2 linked regions of the Paraburkholderia fungorum genome follow. The protein of the gene in region 1 binds, or shares a complex with, the protein of each later gene. Links are inferred from orthologs where the notes say so. Each region holds a gene or a part of one and is shown on either strand. Other genes may lie near its edges.

Region 1 (3,039 bases):
GAAATCGGCGACCGGCGCGGCCTGCGCAAACTTGTTCCACGGACACACGAGCTGACAGTCGTCGCAGCCATACACACGATTGCCGATCAGCGGCCGCATCTCGAGCGGAATGCTGCCCTTCAGTTCGATGGTGAGATAAGAAATGCACAGCCGCGCATCGACCTTATAAGGTGCGACGATCGCGCCGGTCGGACACGCGCCGATGCAACGCGTACAACTTCCGCAATGCGAGCCCGGCGTTTCAGGCGCGATGTCGGGCGACGTTTCGGCATCGGTCGGCAACGGTACATCGACGTAAATTTCGCCGAGGAAAAACAGCGAACCGGCGTCGCGTTGCAACAGCAACGTGTGCTTGCCGCGCCAGCCGATGCCCGCCTTCTGCGCAAGTTCTACCTCCAGCACCGGCGCCGAATCGGTAAATACGCGGAAGCCGAATGCACCGATCTCCGCTTCGATTTTCTCGGCGAGATGTTGCAGGCGATTACGCATCACCTTGTGATAATCACGGCCGCGCGCATAGACCGACACCACCGCCGCCGACGGGTCTGCGATCCGCGCATGCTCGGCTGAGCGCCAGTCTTGCGCGCTCAGGCCGCCGCTCGAGCCGCTTTCGTGCGCCGCTCCGTTCAATGTTTCGGCGGGCAAATAGGCGATGCGCGCGGTAATCACACGTCGCGTGCCGGCCACAAGCTCAGCCGGCCTCGCGCGTTTCATGCCGTGTTTCGCCATATAATCCATCTCGCCGTGGCACCCCGCTTCCAGCCAGGCTGCAAGCGGCGCTTCGGCCGCGGAGAGATCGGTATCGCTAATGCCGATCGCCCCGAATCCCAGTTCACGGCCCCAGCTTTTGATGTTCAGCGCGAGCGCATTCAGCGCTGCGTCATCGTAATGACGAGCGCTCTCCGCAGCGTTCGTCGCGATGGACGAATGCGCGCTGGTGACAGTGGACTCAGGGGACTCCGGACTTCGGTTCATCACGCCATTTTACGAGAATGCCTGCCAATCCCGATCACGCGATTCTGCCGTCCGCCAATCTTCTGCTCGAACGCAGCTTTGCGCTCGCAGACGAAGCCGCCACGCACGCGTTCGGCGAGCGCTTCGCACAGGCGATCGAAAGCGTTCGCGACGCTGCGCAGCATTCCCAACACGCGCCGGACGCGAACGGCGGCACGGCATTCCACGGGCTGCAAGTCCAACTCATCGGCGACCTCGGCGCCGGCAAAACCACCCTCGTGCGCGCGACCTTGCGCGGCCTCGGTCACACTGGCCGCGTGCGCAGTCCCACGTACACGCTCGTCGAACCTTATGCGCTAGAACGCCCTGCTGGGGAACTCGCGCTGTATCACTTCGATCTCTATAGATTCACCGATCCGGCCGAATGGGCCGATGCGGGCTTTCGCGAATACTTCGACAGCGGCGCTATCTGCCTCGTCGAGTGGCCGCAGCGCGCAGGGCCCCTTCTGGGAGTGCCGGATCTCGTCTTCTCACTCGATCTGGACAGCGAGAACGACGGACGCGTGCTCGTCGCACGGGCATACAGCGAATCAGGAAAGGCATGTCTCGAAAGATGTTGATCAAACCGTTCCGCTCGATCGAATCCGCGGCTACCGCCACGCATAACTGGCGGCGTCGGCAGATTCTGCGGGCGGGAGCGTCCACGCTCGTACTCGGACTCGTCGCGCCGCGTCTGGCCCTGGCCAGCTCGGTGCTCGGCGTGCGGGTCTGGCCCGCGCGCGACTACACCCGGGTGACGATCGAATCCGATCAGCCGCTGCAAAACACGCAGCAGCTCTTGCAGGCGCCCGACCGTCTGGTGGTCGATCTGAGCGGCCTCGATCTGGATCAGGCGCTGAAGGACCTGGTATCGAAGATCACGCCGAACGATCCGCAGATTTCGGCGGTGCGGGTGGGACAGAATCAGCCGCACGTGGTGCGCATGGTGTTCGATCTGAAGGGCTCGGTGAAGCCGCAGGTGTTCACGTTGCCGCCGGTCGGCGCGTACAAGTACCGGCTGGTGTTCGACCTGTATCCCGCAGTCGCGCCCGATCCGCTGATGGATCTGCTCGCGCAAACCGAACACAAGCAGCAGACGTTCAACGAAGAGAACGGTGTGCCGCCCGCCACGCTGAGCGGTCCCGGCACGACGCCGCCCGCCGCGGATAACAGCGAGGCTTTCTTCGAGCGTTACGCGCAGAACGGCAACGGCGGCGCTAACAGCGGCTCAGCACCTGCGCCGGGCGTGCCACGTCCACCCGTGCATGTCGCTCCCACGCCTTCGGCACCGATCATTGCCGGCAAGCCGGCTGTTCCGCTGTCGCCGCCTGCCGCGATTGCGCGCAACAAAGGCAGCAGCAAGCCGAACAACCTGGGCGGCGACAACGACGACAGCAGCGACGACACCTACGCGTTCTCCACGCCGAAGTCCGGCAAGAGCAACACGGTGCGCCTGCTGACCGTCGCGATCGATCCGGGTCATGGCGGCGAAGACCCCGGCGCGATTGGCGGCGGCGGAACGTATGAGAAGCACGTCGCGCTCGACATCGCGAAGAAGCTGCGCGCGAAGATCGACGCCCAGCCCAACATGCGCTCGATGATGACCCGCGACGCCGACTTCTTCGTGCCGCTGAACGTGCGCGTGCAGAAAGCGCGGCGCGTCGGCGCGGACCTGTTCGTGTCGATCCACGCCGATGCGTTCACGACGCCCGAGGCGAAAGGGTCGTCGGTGTTCGCGTTGTCGGACCATGGCGCGTCGAGCGCGGCGGCTCGCTGGATGGCGAACAAGGAAAACTCGTCGGATCAGATTGGCGGGATCAACATCAAGTCCGCCGATGCGACCGTCAACCGCGCGCTGTTCGACATGTCGACCACGGCGCAGATTCGCGACTCGATGCGCTACGGCAACTTTGTGCTGAAGGAAATCGGCGGCATCAACAAGCTGCACAAGGGCTCGGTCGAGCAGGCGGGATTCGCGGTGCTGAAGGCGCCGGACATTCCGTCGATCCTCGTGGAAACCGCGTTCATCAGCAACCCGGACGAGGA
Region 2 (3,133 bases), on another replicon or contig:
GCACCCACTCGGACAGCAGGTTGGCGATCTGGCGTTTGGTACCCGTTTTCGCCTCCAGCAGGTCGGCGGTGGCGTCGCGTTCAGGCAGCAGATTGATATGAATCGGCTCGCCAGGCTGCCAGTAGCTCGAAATCTGCAGCACGCCTGGGCCGGACAAACCACGGTGAGTGAGCAGCAGGTCTTCGTTGAATTCGGCACCGGTTTTCTTGTTGCCGGTCGCCAGCTGCACGTCGAGCGAGACGCCCGAAAGCGCCGCGAACGGCGCCCAGTCGGCTGCGGCGAAAGTCAGCGGAACCAGCGCCGGGCGCGTGTCGATCAGCTTGTGACCAAACTGCTTGGCGAGCCGGTAAGCAAAATCGGTCGCGCCGATTTTCGGAATCGACAGGCCGCCGGTCGCCACCACCAGCGCGCTCGCGGTGATCGGACCCGACGGGGTGTCCAGCGTGAAGCGGCCTTGCGCGTCCTGACGCACTTCTTCCACCGACAGCGGTGTGCGCCACGCAATCCGGCCCGCATCGCACTCGGCCTTCAGCACGTTGATGATCGCGTCGCTCGACTGGTCGCAGAAAAGCTGCCCCTTGTGCTTCTCGTGCCATGTCACGTGATGCCGCTTGAGCAGCGCCATGAAGTCGCGCGGCGTGTAGCGAGCCAGCGCCGAACGGCAGAAATGCGGATTCGCCGACAAATAATTATTCGGCCCCGCGTAAAGATTCGTGAAATTGCACCGGCCGCCGCCGGAAATGCGGATTTTTTCCGCGAGACGCTGCGAGTGGTCGATCAGCACCACGCGGCGGCCGAGTTGCCCGGCCACGGCCGCGCACATCATGCCGGCCGCGCCCGCGCCGATCACTGCGATATCGAAGGATTCCATGGGGCCGCATTGTACCCGCGCGTCTGCGGGCGCTTACCCACGCTGCTATACTTTCAGGCTTACCTTTTTCTTTCGGACGCGCGCGCGGTCACCACTTTTGCGCCGTTCAAACCACCCATCATGCTCGTTCTCGGCATCGAAAGCTCCTGCGACGAAACCGGTCTCGCGCTCTACGACACGGAGCGCGGCCTGCTCGCGCACGCGCTGCACTCGCAAATCGCGATGCATCGGGAGTACGGCGGCGTCGTGCCGGAACTGGCGTCGCGCGATCACATCCGGCGCGCGCTGCCGTTGCTCGAAGAGGTGATGGAACGCGCGGGCACCGTGCGCAGCGACATCGACGCGATCGCCTACACGCAAGGGCCGGGGCTCGCGGGCGCGCTGCTGGTCGGCGCGAGCGTCGCCAATTCGCTGGCGATGGCGTGGGACAAGCCGACCATCGGCATCCATCACCTTGAAGGCCATTTGCTGTCGCCGCTGCTCGTGGATGAACCGCCGCCGTTCCCGTTCGTTGCGTTGCTGGTGTCCGGCGGACATACGCAATTGATGCGCGTGACCGACGTGGGCGTCTACGAGACGCTCGGCGAAACGCTCGACGACGCCGCCGGCGAAGCCTTCGACAAAACCGCGAAGCTGCTCGGCCTCGGCTACCCAGGCGGCCCGGAAGTCTCGCGCATGGCCGAATTCGGCACACCGGGCGCCGTGGTTCTGCCGCGCCCGATGCTGCATTCCGGCGACCTCGATTTCAGCTTCAGCGGCCTGAAAACGGCGGTGCTGACGAACGCCAAAAAGCTCGGCGGCGCGAACATCTGCGAACAGGCGAAAGCCGATCTGGCGCGAGGTTTCGTCGATGCAGCGGTTGACGTGCTGGCCGCCAAATCGCTGGCTGCGCTGAAGAAGACGAAGCTCAACCGGCTGGTCGTCGCGGGCGGCGTGGGCGCGAACCGTCAACTGCGCGAAGCGCTCTCCGCTGCCGCGAAGAAGCGCAATTTCTACGTGCATTACCCCGACCTGTCGCTGTGCACGGACAACGGCGCGATGATCGCGCTGGCCGGCGCGTTGCGTTTGCAGCGTTGGCCGGATCAGTCGGGCAAGGATTACGCGTTCACCGTGAAGCCGCGCTGGGATCTGACGTCGCTCGCGCGCTAGGCTGCGCATCCGGGCCTACCCGGGCAACTCGAGCCGTAAAAAAAGCCGCTTGAAAAGCGGCTTTTTTCTTGCGCTGCTAAGGCAGTGCGCTGCGTGACGGTCAGGCCACCCGCTTGTCCCGCTCGATCACCGCATACGCGCTGTGATTGTGAATCGACTCGAAGTTCTCGGCTTCGAGCGAATACGCGACAATCCGCTCGTCCGCATTCAGACGTTGCGCGACGTCGCGCACGAGGTCTTCGACGAACTTCGGATTTTCATACGCGCGCTCGGTGACGAACTTCTCATCCGGGCGCTTGAGCAGGCCCCACAGTTCGCACGACGCCTCTTCTTCGGCGATCCGCACCAGTTCTTCAACGGCCACATCGCCCGTGAGTTCGGCGTTGATCGTCACGTGCGAGCGCTGATTGTGCGCGCCGTACTGCGAGATTTTCTTCGAACACGGGCACAGGCTCGTGACCGGCACCAGCACTTTCAGGAACAGACGCGTCGCGCCGTTGCGCGCGTCGCCGGTCAACGTGACCTCATAGTCGAGCAGACTTTGCACGCCCGACACCGGCGCGGTCTTGTTCACGAAGTACGGGAACGACACTTCGATACGGCCCGCTTCGGCTTCGAGCTTGTCGAGCATCGCCGCGAGCATCGTGCGGAACGTGGCCGATTCGAGCGGCGCCTTGTTCTCTTCGAGCAACGCGACGAAACGCGACATGTGCGTGCCCTTCTGCTCAGCCGGCAGATGCACGTCGAGGTTCCACGTGCCGACCGTCGGCTGCACTTCGCCGGCTTGCGTACGCACCGTCAACGGATGACGCACGCCCTTGACGCCGACTCGTTGAATCGGAATTTGACGCGTATCGGGCGTGCTTTGCACGTCGGGCATCACAAAGGCGGGATTCATCTGGTTCATTTTTTTGTCCTTTCAGGAGACGCCGGGCCGCCCAGGTTGTCCGCGCCCGACGATCCCGTTGGGGATCGAGGGCTGTCGCGAGTCGACCGGATGGGGTGCTCGGCGGCCGTGCGAATCAGGATGCGCAACGGCGAACGCCGGCCTGGGCCGGCGTTTTAAGATGGGCCAGAGGCTCACCGATTCAAGTGGGAAACCGCCATGGCCGC

The links.
Region 2: the proteins of tsaE (region 1) and tsaD are in contact, whole or in part, in a crystal structure (PDB 6N9A), measured with the Thermotoga maritima proteins. The link is inferred for Paraburkholderia fungorum from one-to-one orthologs. Residues at the interface, in WP_004082108.1 of Thermotoga maritima: Leu37, Gly38, Lys46, Lys57, Val59, Lys60, Ser61, Thr63, Phe64, Thr65, Leu66, Met67, Val69, Pro71, Tyr82, Arg83, Leu84, Asp86, Asp88, Phe89, Asp93, Ile128, Asp130, Glu131, Arg134; in WP_004082750.1 of Thermotoga maritima: Cys10, Asp11, Arg49, His50, Leu82, Gly84, Gly135, Gly136, Glu154, Thr155, Leu156, Asp157, Asp158, Ser159, Glu162, Asp165, Lys166, Arg169, Leu170, Tyr175, Lys213, Thr214, Leu217, Tyr218, Gln221, Arg222, Asn324.

The regions. Positions count from the first base shown.
Region 1 is NZ_FNKP01000001.1:3,196,733-3,199,771, forward strand. Bases 63-2,783 are described here. They hold tsaE (tRNA (adenosine(37)-N6)-threonylcarbamoyltransferase complex ATPase subunit type 1 TsaE), read left to right. Parts: upstream 63-992; coding sequence 993-1,574; downstream 1,575-2,783. Other genes in these bases: queG (tRNA epoxyqueuosine(34) reductase QueG), read right to left, coding at 63-975; BLS41_RS14140 (N-acetylmuramoyl-L-alanine amidase), read left to right, coding at 1,556-2,783. Outside these bases: more of queG, read right to left, coding at 1-62; more of BLS41_RS14140, read left to right, coding at 2,784-3,039. UniProt on the Escherichia coli protein: Required for the formation of a threonylcarbamoyl group on adenosine at position 37 (t(6)A37) in tRNAs that read codons beginning with adenine.
Region 2 is NZ_FNKP01000002.1:112,487-115,619, reverse strand. The notes cover bases 191-3,005. They hold tsaD (tRNA (adenosine(37)-N6)-threonylcarbamoyltransferase complex transferase subunit TsaD), read left to right. Parts: upstream 191-991; coding sequence 992-2,020; downstream 2,021-3,005. Other genes in these bases: folE2 (GTP cyclohydrolase FolE2), read right to left, coding at 2,121-2,927; BLS41_RS16725 (BaiN/RdsA family NAD(P)/FAD-dependent oxidoreductase), read right to left, coding at 191-871. Also shown: more of BLS41_RS16725, read right to left, coding at 1-190.